DNA from 2 places in the Kitasatospora cystarginea genome. Region 1 is predicted to be linked to the other one. Evidence: riboswitches for the same ligand, from Rfam matches in the RefSeq annotation. Region 1 holds a riboswitch; the other holds the start of a gene.
The links. Region 1 has a riboswitch for cyclic di-AMP ahead of ABD369_RS24695 (transglycosylase family protein). Riboswitches for the same ligand answer to the same signal wherever they lie in the genome.

Region 1 (7,453 bases):
GCCGGCCTGGGAGGTCCTGCGCGGGTCCGCCCGGGTGCTGGCCGCCGATCCGGCACACCCGCAGCTGCCCGCCCTCCGCCAGGCCGGGGTCGAGGTGGAGCTGGTCGAGCACGGCAACGCCCCGGCGCTGGCCCGGCTGCTGGCCGAAGCCGCCCCGGCCGTCTGGCTCGGCAGCCCGGACGGCGACCCGGGCCTGACCGACGCGCTCGCCCGGATCGCGGTGGAGGAGGCGGGGAAGGCGCCGGAGATCGAGATCCTCCCCGGTTCGTACGACCTCCCCGGCGCCCGGCTGCTCGACCTGGTCTCGGTGATGGACCGGCTGCGCTCGCCCGGCGGCTGCCCCTGGGACGCCGAGCAGACCCACGCCTCCCTGGTGAAGTACCTGGTGGAGGAGGCGTTCGAACTGGTCGAGGCGATCGAGGAGGGCGACCGGGAGACGCTGCGCGAGGAGCTCGGGGACGTGCTGCTCCAGGTGTTCTTCCACTCCCGGATCGCCGAGGAGCACCCCGAGGACGCGTTCACCATCGACGACGTGGCCGGGGACATCGTGGAGAAGCTGATGTACCGCCACCCGCACGTCTTCGGGGACGTCGAGGCGGGCGGCACGGAGCAGGTCGAGGCCAACTGGGAGCAGCTCAAGGCGGCCGAGAAGCAGCGTGAGTCGGTCCTGGACGGGGTGCCCGCCGGGCTGCCCGCGCTGGCGTACACGGCCAAGCTGGTCTCCCGGGTCCGCCGGGCCGGCTTCACCGGGGTACCGGACGAGCCCTACGAGCTGCCCGCCGAGCTCACCCCCGAGTCGGCGGGAGCGCTGCTGCTCGCCGTCGTCCAGCGGGCCCACGACGCCGGTGTCGACGTGGACGCGGCCCTCCGCGCGGCCGCCCGCGCCTACCGTGCGGCCGTGCGTACCGTCGAGGGGCTGCCCGCCGACTGATCGGCTGCCCGGCCGGGCAGCACCGAGGGGGCGAGGTGCTCCGCGCCCCGTTCCGCCCGCCGCCCTCTAGGAGGGGCTGGCCGGCAGGGTCAGGCCGACTGGGGCTGGTCCACGTGGCGCCGCTGCGGCGGGACGACCTCGCTGATGGCGTCGCCGACCAGGGCGAGCAACTCGGCCAGCGGGTCGAGGTGGCCAGGCAGTTCGGCGAGGGAGACGATCCGCTCGCCGTCGGGGCCCGCGATGCAGAACAGGTCGATCGGGCCGAGGTGCTTCGCGGCGGTGTCCACCAGCGCCGCGACGTCGCTGGGCTGGTGGATGTCGCTGCACACGCCGACCACCGGGCAGCCGGGCCGGTCCAGTTCGGCGGCGAGGTCCTCGGCGACACCGGCGTGCAGGTCCGCGACCATGATCCCGGCGGCGCCAGCGGCGGCGAACCGGCGGGCCAGACCGTCTCCGGACCCACCGTCGAGTACCGCGATGACCACCACTGCCCCGGCTACCCGCATGGCCTGCTCCTCCTTGAGCCGCTCCCCGTGGACGGCCCCGCGCTGCCATCCATCAGAGTCATTGCGGAGGATCGTAGGCACTGCTCGACCCTCCGCGACACTCATTACCCGGCAGGTGACCAGGCTCACTCCTGCACGGGCGGGGGAGTCCGCCGCGCAGCGGCGTAATCCGGACGTCACGACTCTGTCAGCTACGCGCCGTCCGCAGACAGCCCCTCCTTCCCCCTGTCCGTCCCCTATCCGCGCGTCCCCGGGGCAATGGGGCGCCGTCCCGGAGCCACCGGCCGCCCGCGTGGAGCCGGCCGCCCGCGTGGAGCCGGCCGCCCGCCGCCGGATACCGTCGAGACATGCCGGAAACGCCCGACTCCACCCCGCAGCCCGAGCTCTTCACCTGGGAGTTCGCCGCCGACCCCTACCCCGCGTACGCCTGGCTGCGCGAGCACAGCCCGGTGCACCGCACCACGCTGCCGAGCGGGGTGGAGGCCTGGCTGGTCACCCGGTACGCGGACGCCCGGCAGGCGCTGGCGGACGGCAGGCTGTCCAAAAACCCCGCCCACCACAGCGAGCAGGCGCACCGCAGCGGCCGGGTCGGAATCCCGGGGGAGCGGCAGGCCGACCTGATGACCCACCTGCTGAACATCGACCCGCCGGACCACACCCGACTGCGCCGGCTGGTGTCGAAGGCGTTCACCCCGCGCCGGGTGGCCGAGTTCGAGCCGAGGGTGCAGCAGCTGACGGACCGGCTGATCGACGGCTTCGCCACACGCGGTTCGGCCGACCTGATCCACGAGTTCGCCTTCCCGCTCCCCATCTACGCGATCTGCGACCTGCTCGGCGTCCCGCCGGAGGACCAGGACGACTTCCGGGACTGGGCCGGCATGATGATCCGCCACCACGGTGGCCAACGCGGCGGCGTGGGCCGGGCGGTGAAGCGGATGCGCTCGTACCTGGCCGAGTTGATCCACCGCAAGCGGGCCGACCTCGGGGACGACCTGATCTCCGGCCTGATCCGGGCCAGTGACCACGGCGAGCACCTCACCGAGAACGAGGCCGCCGCGATGGCCTTCATCCTTCTCTTCGCCGGCTTCGAGACCACCGTCAACCTGATCGGCAACGGTCTGTACGCGCTGCTGCGCAACCCGGGGCAGCGCGCGCTGCTGCAGGAGTCCGTGGCACGCGGCGAGAAGGAGCTGCTGGCCACCGGGGTGGAGGAACTGCTGCGCTACGACGGGCCGGTGGAGCTGGCCACCTGGCGGTTCGCGACCAGTCCGCTGACCATCGGCGGGGTGGAGATCCCGGTCGGCGACCCGGTGCTGGTGGTGCTGGCGGCCGCGGACCGCGACCCGGCCAGGTTCGCCGCGCAGAACACGCTCGATCTGGCCCGGAAGGACAACCCGCACCTGGGTTTCGGCCACGGAATCCACTACTGCATCGGCGCTCCGCTGGCCCGGCTGGAAGGCCAGATCGCGCTGGCGACCCTGCTGACCCGGCTGCCCGACCTGACCCTTGCCGCCGAAGGCGCCGAACTGCGCTGGCGCGGCGGTCTGATCATGCGTGGCCTGCGCGAACTCCCGGTTTCCTTTACCGCGCGACAGGGCTGATCTTCCCCGTAATCCAGAAGTCATTCTCGGGATTTCGGTGAGATGTGCCACATGGTCCGCGCCGCCTTCCGGACACCCGGCGAACCGGGCGTGTCGAGCTGACGGCGTGTCGGACTTGTCCCCGTTTGTCGATCTCTGAATGCGCATCAAACCGGACAAAGTCACATCGTTTGTGGGCGCATATAAACACAGCGTAATTCTCGTGTGATGTACGGGATATGAGCTTGTGATTGGTGTGACGGTATGCGTAGTCTCCGATGAGTTCGCAGCTGCGAACCCCGTTGCGTGGAACGCCAAACCTTGCCCATCACGCCTCGGGACACCGACCAGAACCCTTGGGCAAGGGCGGGGGACCCAGGTTTCGTCGCCGTTCCCACGGCTTGGGGTGAAGCCGCGTCGGCAGGGCAGGAAGCGTTCCTGTCCCGCTCGCCGCGGCCGGGCCAACCTCCCGGTCCGAACCCGACAGCTCACCTCGCAGGCGTGCGGAGAGGACACCTTCATGCTGTTCACCGGTTCGGGCCGTCATCGTCGCAAGACCCAGGCCGAGAAGGCCATCGCCGCTGCCGGTGTGGCCGGCGTCGGTCTAGCGCTGCCGCTGCTCACCGCCACCGGCGCACACGCCGCCTCCGTGTCGGCCTGGGACAAGGTCGCCGACTGCGAGAGCGGCGGCGACTGGAGCATCAACACCGGCAATGGCTTCTACGGCGGACTCCAGTTCACCTCCAGCACCTGGAAGGCCTACGGCGGCGGCCAGTACGCGGGCCAGGCCAACCAGGCGAGCAAGGGCCAGCAGATCGCGATCGCCGAGAAGGTCCTCGCCTCGCAGGGTCCCGGCGCCTGGCCGGTCTGCTCCGTCACGGCAGGTCTGTCCAGGGGCGGTTCGGCCGCCGACGTGGACACCAGCAGCCACACCCGCAGCTCCGGCTCGGGCTCCTCGGGCAGCAAGAGCAGCACCAAGAGCTACAAGAGCCAGTCCTCCCAGGACTCTTCGCGCACGGTTGCCACTCCGTCCTTCCCGGGCAAGGCCGGTTACGACGCCGAGTCGGGCAAGTACTGGTACCAGAAGAGCGGCGGCTGGTACTGGACCAGCCACCAGAGCATCTACGAGCAGTTCGCGGGCGGCGCCGCCGAGAAGGCCCCGGCGCAGAGCCCGGTGTCCGCCGCGGCCACCACGCAGAGCGCCGCCACCGGCGACTACACCGTCAAGGAGGGTGACACCCTGTCGGGCATCGCCCAGGCCCAGCACCTCTCCGGTGGCTGGCAGCACCTCTACGACGTCAACCGCGCCACCATCGGCGGCAACGCCAACCTGATCCTCCCCGGTCAGGTGCTCAAGCTGGGCTGACCCCAGGTGGCATGAGGGGCCGTTTCCGCCGCGTCGCGGAAACGGCCCCACTTGTCGCGCTTGTGGTCATTCAGGTGAACTACCGGCTGGTAGAGCGGCCACACGCTGAGACGGAGCCAAGGGCAGCGTGGCCCGGAGGCCCGGTGCGGTTAGGCTCTGGTCGTAACGACTCCGCAATCGTCCGCAGACTGCACCCCCTGTCCGTAGGACCTGCTTCCGCTAGGAGATGCCTCGTGCCGTCCATTGATGTCGTCGTAGCCCGTGAGATTCTCGACTCGCGCGGCAACCCCACGGTCGAGGTCGAGGTCGGCCTCGACGACGGCAGCACCGGTCGTGCCGCTGTCCCGTCCGGCGCCTCCACCGGCGCCTTCGAGGCCCTGGAGCTTCGTGACGGCGACAAGAACCGCTACTTCGGCAAGGGCGTGGAGAAGGCCGTCCTCGCCGTCATCGAGCAGATCGGCCCGGAGCTGGTCGGCTACGACGCCACCGAGCAGCGCCTGATCGACCAGGCCATGCTCGACCTGGACGCCACCCCGGACAAGTCCTCGCTCGGTGCCAACGCGATCCTGGGCGTCTCCCTCGCCGTGGCGCACGCCGCCTCCGAGGCCAGCGACCTGCCGCTGTTCCGCTACCTCGGCGGCCCGAACGCGCACGTGCTGCCGGTTCCGATGATGAACATCCTCAACGGCGGTTCGCACGCCGACTCCAACGTCGACATCCAGGAGTTCATGATCGCGCCGATCGGCGCCGAGTCGTTCTCCGAGGCCGTCCGCTGGGGCGTCGAGGTCTACCACACCCTCAAGGCCGTGCTGAAGGAGCGCGGCCTGTCCACCGGCCTGGGCGACGAGGGCGGCTTCGCCCCGAACCTGGACTCCAACCGCGAGGCCCTGGACCTCATCACCGAGGCCATCAAGAAGGCCGGCTACACCCCGGGCAAGGACATCGCCCTGGCCCTGGACGTCGCCGCCACCGAGTTCTACAAGGACGGCGCCTACCAGTTCGAGGGCAAGGCGCTCTCCTCCGCCGAGCTGATCGACTACTACGCCGACCTGGTCGCCAACTACCCGCTGGTCTCCATCGAGGACCCGCTGAACGAGGAGGACTGGGACGGCTGGAAGGCGATGACCGACAAGCTGGGCGACAAGGTGCAGCTGGTCGGTGACGACCTGTTCGTCACCAACCCGGCCCGCCTGGCCAAGGGCATCGAGACCGGCACCGCCAACGCACTGCTGGTGAAGGTCAACCAGATCGGTTCGCTGACCGAGACCCTGGACGCCGTCGAGCTGGCCCAGCGCAACGGCTACCGCTGCATGATGTCGCACCGCTCCGGTGAGACCGAGGACGTCACCATCGCCGACCTGGCCGTCGCCACCAACTGCGGCCAGATCAAGACCGGTGCCCCGGCCCGCTCCGAGCGCGTCGCCAAGTACAACCAGCTGCTGCGCATCGAGGAGATCCTCGACGACGCCGCCGAGTACGCGGGTCGCTCGGCCTTCCCGCGCTTCCGCGCCGCGGAGTAGTAAGCACAGTGCGTACGAGGGCTGGTCAGCACGACGGCTGACACCTGCGTCCGACCGGATGAGGTCTGACACGGATGGCTCGTGATCGGTGCCCCGCCGCCCGACCCCGTAGGGTTGGGCGGCGGGGCACCGGCGCGCGGGGCCGACGGGAGGGGTACATGGCGAGGTGGAAGATCCCCGGGATCGCCGGGCGGCCGCGGTTCACCAGCAGGGCCACGGTGCTCGTCCTGGTGCTCTGCTCGCTGGTGGCGATCCTCGCGTACCCCACCCGCCAGTTCATCGCGCAGCGCTCGGAGATCAGCGCGCAGCGCGCCAAGGCCGAGCGCGCCACCCAGCAGGTCGAGCAACTCCGCAAGGAGCGGGCCCGCTGGCAGGACCCGGAGTACGTGAAGGCGCAGGCCCGCGAGCGGCTGCACTACGCGCTGCCGGGTGAGACGCCGTTCGTGTCGGTCGACCCGAGTCCGCCCGCCACCGCACAGCCCGCACCGGGCGCGGTGGCAGCCGGCCCGGCCGCCAGGTCCGCCGTGCCCTGGTACACCAATGTCTGGGACTCGGTCGCGCTGGCCGACGCACCCGCCGCGGCCGGCGCCGCTCCCGGCGCCGCCCCGTCCACTGCCCCCGTACCCGCCACCCGCTAGAGACAGCACCCCCATGACCTCTGAGAACCCTCCCGTTTCCGACACCGACATCGCCGCCATCGCGGCCCAGCTGGGCCGAGTGCCGCGCGGTCTGCGCGCGGTCGCGCACCGCTGCCCCTGCGGCAACCCGGACGTGGTCGAGACGGCACCCCGGCTGCCGGACGGCACGCCCTTCCCGACCCTGTACTACCTGACCTGCCCCAAGGCCGCTTCGCTGATCGGGACCCTGGAGGCGGACGGTGTGATGAAGGAGCAGACCGCCCGGCTCGCCGAGGACCCGGAGCTGGCCGCCGCCTACCGACACGCCCACGAGGACTACATCGCCCGCCGGGACGCCATCGAGGTGCTCGAGGGTTTCCCGAGCGCAGGCGGAATGCCGGACCGGGTGAAGTGCCTGCACGTGCTGGTCGGCCACTCGCTGGCGGCCGGGCCCGGCGTCAACCCGCTCGGCGACGAGGCGCTCGGCATGCTGGAGGACTGGTGGGCCAAGGGCCCGTGCGTGAGCGCGGCCGAACTCGCCGAGAGCGCGGCCGAGGTGGCCGAGCAGCGGGCCAGGGCCGAGGACCACGCCGCCGTCATCGCCGCCAAGGAGCAGAAGACCGTCGAGCGCGCCGCGAAGAAGCGCAAGGCAGAGGAGGAGAGCGAATGACCGCCACCCGGGTCGCCGCGATCGACTGCGGCACCAACTCGATCCGTCTGCTGATCGCCGACCTCGACCCCGAGACCGGCGCGATCGCCGACCGCGACCGGCGGATGATCATCAACCGGCTCGGCCAGGGCGTGGACAAGACCCGCCGGCTGGCGCCCGAGGCGCTGGAGCGCACCTTCGCCGCCTGCCGCGAGTACGCGGCGGTCATCGCCGAGCACGGGGTCGGACCGGACCGGATCCGGTTGGTCGCCACCAGCGCCTCC
Region 2 (7,453 bases), on a different contig from region 1:
CCGCCGGGCCGCGGCGGGAAGTCATTGGTGACGATCAGGGTCTTGTGCATGCCACGGCTCGCTCGGTCGGGGGGTGCTCGGTGTACCGCTCGGTGATCCGTACCATAGGTCAACACCGCGGCTCACCGGGAACGCGGCCGGGCACCGCAACCGTTTCCCTCCCGTGCCGGTCCGGAAGGACGAGGGGTCTCGCGGGCACAGCCGCACGGCCCGTTATTCGTACGAGGGAGCGCAGTGGAGTTGGTCCCGGCCGGTCTCACCGGCAACACCGGCAGTACCGCGCTGCCACGCCCCGGCCGCCCGGCCGGCGGGGCACTGTGGGGCCTCGCGGGCGGCTGGGTGGTCACCCGGGTACTGATCGTGCTGATGGCGTCCGGGGTGCTGCGGATCTCCGGCACCGACGTCACCGCCGACGTCTCGGTGATCTACCACGGCTGGTACGAGGTCCTGCAGACCGGCACCTTCCCACTGGACGACGTGACCTGGCAGTACCCGCCGGGTGCGGCGCTGGTGATCATGCTGCCCGGTCTGCTGCCCTGGTCCTACCTGGTCTCCTTCTTCGTCATCTGCGGCGTCCTGGACGCGCTGGTGCTGGCCCTGCTGATGCGGGCCGGCGCCCGGCGGGGACGCAGCTACACCGGCGCCTGGGTCTGGGTGGCGGGTGTTCCGCTGCTCGGGCCCACGGTCTACTGCCGGTACGACATCGTGGTGACCGCCGTCGCGGTGGCCGGGCTGCTGGCGCTGCTGCGCCGGCCGGCCATCGGCGGCATCCTGCTGGGCTTCGGCGGCCTGGTGAAGATCTGGCCGGTACTGGCGCTCGCAGGCACCCCGCGCGGCCGCCGCACCCGCCGTTCCTGGACGGCCGCGGTGGCCACCCTGAGCACCCTGTGCTTCCTGCTGGCGGCCGGGATGAACGGCGCCTTCGAGTTCCTGAAGTTCCAGCGGGACCGGGGCATCGAGGTGGAGTCAGTCGGCGCGCTGCCGCTGCACTTCGCCCGGCTGGCGGGCGCCTGGCCGGGCCAGGTCTCGATGAACTACGGCTCGCTGGAGCTGCTCGGTCCCTGGGTGCCGCTGATCTCCCGGCTATCGGTGGCAGCCACCGCGCTCGGCTTCGGCTGGCTGCTGCTGTGGCGGCTGCGGGCCAAGCGCTGGCAGGCCGCCACCGGCTACGACGCTGCGCTCGCCGCAGTGCTGATCTTCACCGTGACCAGCCGGGTGATCAGCCCGCAGTACCTGGTCTGGCTGATCGGCGTGGCGGCGGTCTGCCTGACGGTGCGCGGCACCAGTCAGAAGCCGGTCGCGGTGCTGATCCTGGTCGCCACCCTCTTCACCACCCTGGAGTTCCCGATCCTGTTCGGCCAGGTGCACCAGAGCCAGCCGTGGGGCGTGGCGGTGCTGACCGTACGGAACGGGCTGCTGCTGGCGGCCGCCCTGGTCTCCTGCCGCCGCCTGTGGCGCGCCACCCGGGACCCGGACGCCGAGCGCACCGTCGTCCTCCCGCCCCTGGAGCGGACGGGCTACCCGGTCCGTCCCGGTATCGCCTACGAGCAGGACCTGCTGGACGGCCTCGGCCCCGAGACCGCCAAGAAGTAGGGCCGCTCTCGCTACGGGTTCCGGCGGGTGGTGGACGCGCCGCCGCGTGCCTGAGCGCTCCCGGCCGCGGCCCGGCTACGGCCGGGTCGGCAGCCGGCGCACGTCGCCGATCCACTGGCGGGTGAACTCGTCGAGACTGACGCCCAGTTGGGCGCGGAACAGCCCGTCGAGCCCCTGCGACCTCGCCGGGTCGGCCGCGCCTACCGCCCGGTAGAGCGAGACCAGGTGCTTCTCGCTCCACTGCGTGGCGATGAGGTTGCAGGCCAGCCAGGCCAGTTCGTAGGCCTGGGCTATACCGGCCGAGCCGGCGACGAAGTCCTTGTCCAGGGGCAGCGCGGTCGGCAGCCGGCCGGCCGACACGTCGCCCGCGAGCTCCGGGGCGATCTGCCGGGCGGTGCGGCCCCTGCCGCGGTAGCCCGTGTAGTCGGCCACGCCCTCGGAGAGCCAGAGCGGAGTCCAGGGCCTGGTGTCGGCCCGGGTCGCGACATGGGTGGCCTCGTGGGTGGTGACGACCCTGCGCCCCAGGTCGCTGAGCCCGGCGTAGGCGTCCGGGTTGAGCAGTATCCGGTCGGCGGCGGTGCCGTGCGGGGCACCGGCGGCCGCGGTGGTGACGGCGGCTATGCCCTGGTAGTCGGAGGCGGAGACGCCCAGCAGCTGGGCGAACTGCTCCTCGCTCTGCGGGGTCTCCACCAGCAGCCGCCCCGCCCAGCCGTCGCCCCAGACCTCCTCGACCGCCGGTACCGCCTGGTCCACGACCTCGGCGGTCCTGGCCAGGTCGGCGCTCCCCAGCAGGCCCAGCACCAGGCAGTGGCTGCCGTGCGCCACCCGGACGGTGCCCAGGTCCCAGAGCGCGGCGGCCCCGGTCGGCTCGTCCTTGGCCAGCAGCCAGCCGCCGTCACCGCGGACGAGCTCCAGGGTGCGGCCCAGCAGCGCCGGGTGGTCGTCCACACCGCGCAGCCGGTAGCCGAGATCGGCCGCCACGGTGATCCGGTCGGCGTCCCGGGGCTCGGTGAAGTCGGTCATCCGGTAGAAGAGGTCGGCGAACGGGAGGTCGCGGCAGCGGGTCAGCACCTCCTGCTGCACATCCCTGGCCTCCGGGGCCACGTCCGCGAGCAGCCCGGCCGGGTCCGAACCGAGCAGCGCCTTGGCCCGCCGGGACAGCAGGGCCTCGATCCGCGGCCGGACGGGCGGGCCCGCGGCAGCGACCCCCTCGGCGGTACCGGCCGACGAGCGCGCCCCGGCCCCGGACAGCTGTACGAGGCCACCGGCCGCCAGCAGCAGCGCGCCGCGCCGGGACAGCAAGGGCCGACCTGCCCCGGTCGGCCGGGGCAGGTCGGTGACCAGCGGTTCGTGGTCCGTGTTCAGACCCGCACCACCCCGGCCACCGGCATCGCGTTCACGCTCTCGTAGCGGACCCTGGCCCCCGGGTGGGGCGCGTGCACGACCACCCCGCCGCCGGCGTACATGCCGACGTGGTGCATGTCCCTGAAAAAGATCACCAGGTCTCCCGGTCGTGCCTCGCTCAGGCTCACTCGCCGCCCCGCGTACATCTGCGCCTGCGAGGTGCGCGGCAGGGTCACTCCGGCCTGCCGCCAGCTCCAGTACATCAGACCCGAGCAGTCGAAGGCATACGGGCCCGCCGATCCGTACACGTAGGGCGAGCCGATCCGGGAGGTGGCGGCGGCCAGCGCGGCGGCGGCACGGTCGGAGGGGGCGGGCAGGTCGCCGAGGTCGAGCCGGTCGGTGCCGCGGGTGGCGCGCTGCTCCGCCTCCTTGGCGTCCTCCAGGGCCATCCCGGCCCGCTCCGCCGCTCCGAGGGTGTTGAGCAGCCGCTGGGCCTGGTCGAGCCGCTGCTGGATCTGCTGCTTGCTCTCCGCCAGGGTACGGCGGGCCTCCTCCAGCTCGGCGAGCTTGGCGCTGGTCTCGGCACGGCGCTGGTCGAGCCTGAGCTGCCGGTCGATCACCTGCCGGACGGTGGCGCTCTGCCGCTCGGCGGCCTGGTTGAGGCTGCGGGCCCGGGCGAGGTACCCGGCGGGATCGGTGTCCAGCATCAGTGCGACGGCCGGGTCGATGCCGCCGGCCCGGTACTGGGCGGCGGCCACCGCATTGAGATCGCCGCGAAGCCGGTTCAGCTCGTCCTGCGCGGCGGCGACCTGGCCCTGCAGGCCGTCGGCCTCGCTCTGCAGACGCTTCTGGTACTCCTGGGCGGCGTTGAACCGCTCCGCCGCCCGGTCGGCCTCCTCGTACAGCTGGTCGACCTGAGCCCTGACCTCCTGCTTGGACGGCGGCTCCCCCGGTGCGCCCGGGGCCGCCTGGGCCGGCCCGCCGAGCGTCATGCCGAGTGCAGTGGTGGCCGCTGCCGTGAGCGCCAGGGCGCGGGCCAGCCGCTGCGTGCCCTGCAGGGGGGAACGGCGGTGCATCGACATCGGGGCGGCTGCTCCATTCGTCCTCGGCTAACGTCCGGGGGCAGACGTTAGCGAGTCCGGAGGATCTAGTCCAAACCCTTGCAACACCGAATATTTGACCACTAATCGGACATTAGCTCGACGAGTCCGGGAACGCCGCAGGCCCGGCCCCTCGGAGACGGGGCCGGGCCTGCGGACGGAACCGCGAAGAGGTCAGACGCGGATGATGGCCGCGATCGGCAGAACGGTGGCCGGCATGTACTTGACGTTCTCGCCGGTACGCGGGGCGTGGACGACCTGGCCGTCGCCCGCGTACATGCCGACGTGGTGCATGTCGTTGTAGAAGATGACCAGGTCACCGGGCTGGGCCCTGGAGATGTCGGTGCCGATGTTGGTGCCGGCCGACGCCTGCTCCTGCGAGGTGCGCGGGATCGAGACGCCAGCCTGCGCGTAGGACCACTCCATCAGACCCGAGCAGTCGAAGGAGCTCGGACCCTCGGCACCCCACTGGTAGGGCTTGCCGATCTGGCTCTCGGCATAGGCGAGCGCGCGGGCGGCGTACGAGCCCGACGCCGGCACGTGGACCGTGCCGCCACCGCCACCGCCACCGCCGGTGCTGGTGCCACCGCCACCGCTGCCGCCGAGGTCGGTGCGGTTCTGGTCACGGGAGGCGCGGGCGGCGGCGTCCGCGGCGGCCTGGGCCTGAGCCAGCTGCTCGCGCTGCTGCTGGGTCAGCGAGTCGAGCAGCTCCCGGGCCTTCGCCAGCTTCGCCTGGACGTCGTCCTTCTGGGCCTTGAGGTCCTGGGTGGTGGCGTCCAGCTCGCCCAGTTTCTGCTGGGCCTCGGCCTTCTGCTGGTCCAGCTTCTCCTGGTCGGCCTTGAGCAGCTTCAGCGCGTCGGCCTGGGAGGCGCCGAGCTGGTTGAGCGAGTCGGCCTGGCTGAGGAAGGAGTCCGGGCTGCTGGAGAGCATCAGCTGCACGGTCGGGGATATACCGCCGTTGCGGTACTGCTCGGCGGCGACGGCGCCGAGCTCGCCCTGAACGGTGCTCACCTGCTGCTGCTGGCGCGCCACCTGGTCCTGCAGGTCGTTGACCTGCTTCTGCAGTTCCTGCTGCTTCTCGTTGGCCGCGTCGTACTTCTCGCTGGCGACCTCGGCCTGGTCGTTGAGCTGATCGACCTGGGTCTTGACTTCATCCAGGGTCGGCTTCGGGTCGGCGTGCGCACCGACCTGGGAGGAGATGGCCACCGCGGTCGCGGCTGTCGCCGTCATGATCGACACGCGGACACGGCTTGCGGGCTTGGGGCGACGATGGGACGCCACGAAGGCGGACTCCTTCTTCCTACGTCCGCCTACCGGGTGAGCTGACGGGTTCGGGCTGGAAGACATGCCCTACGACGCCTCACCGGCCCGCGTCCCCGACGGCCGGCCGGCCTGGCGCCGATTCACCCCGAGGAACGTGGTTCCCCGGCTCCGATCCGCAGCAACCCCAACAGGGGCTTCCCCGTGGGCAGTTGAACTGCCCCTACTGCCTCTCGGACTCGGCGGTAACCACCGCCGCCACCCTGGCTGGGTGATCGACTGTGCGGTGGTTCAGGTCCTGACCCTAGTAACGAAACCGTGATCCGTTCAAATCCTTGTCAGAAAAAATTCTGAGTCAATGCCAAGTTCATTTGTGAACCGACCGTGCGTGACAGCTCGGATACCGACGGCTGACAGCCTTTCACGAAAACGGCCCGCCGAAGCGCCCTGCGTCGCAGGACGAATTCGGCGGGCCGGGAAGCCGGACTCGCGGTGGCGTCAGACCCGGCGGATGGTGACGATCGCCATCGCGTCCGCCTTCATCGTCCGCACCACGTCACCGGTGTGCGGGGCGTGCACCACCATGCCGTTGCCGATGTACATCCCGACATGGCCCCCGCCTTCGTAGATGACCAGGTCACCCGGCTGCGCCTGGGCCAGCGAGGGCACCCGGGCACCGACCCCCATCTGCTCCTCCGAGGTACGCGGCAGCGAGACACCCGCCCGTGCGTACGACCACTGCATCAGACCCGAGCAGTCGAAGGTGCTCGGCCCCGCCGAGCCCCACTGGTAGTCATGCCCGCGCATGCTCAGCGCCGCGGACACCGCGACACCGGCGTAGCCGCCCGCGCTCGGCAGGTCGCCGAGGTCGGCCCGGGCGTCGCCGCGCGAGGCGCGGTCGGCCGCCTCGACGGCGGCCCGCTCCTGCGCGGTGAGCGAGTTCAGCAGGCTCTTGGCCTCCTGCAGCTTCTGCTGCACCTGGGCCTTGGCGTCGTTCAGCTCCTGGGTGTTGCGGTCCAGCTCGGCGAGGACGGCGGCCGCCTCCTGCTTCTGCTGGTCCAGCCGGGCCTGCTGCGCCTTCAGCGCCTTCAGGATGTCGGCCTCGGTCTGGTTGATCTGCTGGGCGCTGGACGCCTGCTCCAGGTAGCCGTCCGGGTTGGACGAGAGCATCAGGGTCACGGACGGGTCGATGCCGCCCGAGCGGTACTGGTCGCCGGCCACCGCCGACAGGCTGGTCTGCAGCTGCGTCAGCTGCTCCTGGCCGCGGGCGACCTGGTCCTGGAGCTGGTCGGCCTGCTTGCGCAGCTGGTCGGCCCGCTCCTGGGCGCCGTCGTACTTCTCGGCCGCCTGCTCCTGCTCGGTGTTCAGCTGGTCGATCTGAACCTTGACCTCGTCCTTGCTCGGCTGGGCGGGCGCCGCGTGGGCACTCGCGTTGGCCGACAGGGCGACCGCGGTCGCCGCCGCAGCGGTCAGCACGGACACCCGTGCGCGGCTCGGCTGCTTGGGACGGCGGTGGCTGGCCAAGGGACTAGCTCCTTCTTCCTGCTGGCTCCGTCCGTTCGGGCGGAATTCCGGAAAATAGGTTTGACGCCAGACCCTAGTGAAGATGACGGATTCGCGCCACTCCCTCGCCGGTGCCAACCCCCAGCCCCCGCACGGAATTCACCGGACCGTCACATATTGCCGGGAATGTCCGGACTGTCGTGAACGCCGGACCCTACAGGGCCACCGGAAGGGCAGACTTCCTGGTCAGGACCGGGACAGCCGGTTCAGCAGCAACACGGACGACACCGGGCGCGCCCCCGCGTTCCGCACCCCGTCGGCGATCTCCTTGTCGGCGGAGACCACCACCACCGGACGCCCCTTCGGCTCGGCCCGGACCAGACGCCGGATCAGCTCGTCCGCCGTCTCCCCGGTCCGGCTGAACCGCACCCGGACGCCGCGCGGAGGCGCCATCATCACCGGCACGTCGAGGTCCTGCCCGTCGAACACACAGGTGACCTCCGCCTGGGTCCGCTGCGCCAACATCGCCAGCCCGCCGAGCAGCCGGATCCGCTGCTGCTCCAGCGGCAGCGTCGGGTAGCCGGTCTTGGTGACGTTGTAGCCGTCCACCACCAGGTGCACCTGAGGGATCGCCAGCAACTGGTCCAGCAGCG

Region 2: linked by a shared signal. The riboswitch ahead of ABD369_RS00530 (C40 family peptidase) and the one ahead of ABD369_RS24695 (transglycosylase family protein) in region 1 are both predicted to bind cyclic di-AMP.

Annotation. Positions count from the first base shown of each region.
Region 1 covers NZ_BAAATR010000024.1:114,610-122,062, reverse strand. Annotated here, with positions in the region: gene ABD369_RS24710 (nucleoside triphosphate pyrophosphohydrolase) at 1-931, shown strand, start outside; gene ABD369_RS24705 (SDR family NAD(P)-dependent oxidoreductase) at 1,021-1,518, opposite strand; gene ABD369_RS24700 (cytochrome P450 family protein) at 1,785-3,038, shown strand; cyclic di-AMP (ydaO/yuaA leader) riboswitch at 3,353-3,533, shown strand; gene ABD369_RS24695 (transglycosylase family protein) at 3,538-4,383, shown strand; gene eno (phosphopyruvate hydratase) at 4,617-5,903, shown strand; gene ABD369_RS24685 (FtsB family cell division protein) at 6,062-6,541, shown strand; partial or broken gene ABD369_RS24680 (DUF501 domain-containing protein) at 6,555-7,064, shown strand; gene ABD369_RS24675 (Ppx/GppA phosphatase family protein) at 7,187-7,453, shown strand, end outside.
Region 2 covers NZ_BAAATR010000001.1:113,953-121,405, forward strand. Annotated here, with positions in the region: gene ABD369_RS00510 (glycosyltransferase family 4 protein) at 1-50, opposite strand, end outside; gene ABD369_RS00515 (glycosyltransferase 87 family protein) at 235-1,593, shown strand; gene ABD369_RS00520 (hypothetical protein) at 1,669-2,895, opposite strand; gene ABD369_RS00525 (C40 family peptidase) at 2,955-4,019, opposite strand; gene ABD369_RS00530 (C40 family peptidase) at 4,212-5,267, opposite strand; cyclic di-AMP (ydaO/yuaA leader) riboswitch at 5,329-5,491, opposite strand; gene ABD369_RS00535 (C40 family peptidase) at 5,796-6,821, opposite strand; gene ABD369_RS00540 (NYN domain-containing protein) at 7,047-7,453, opposite strand, start outside.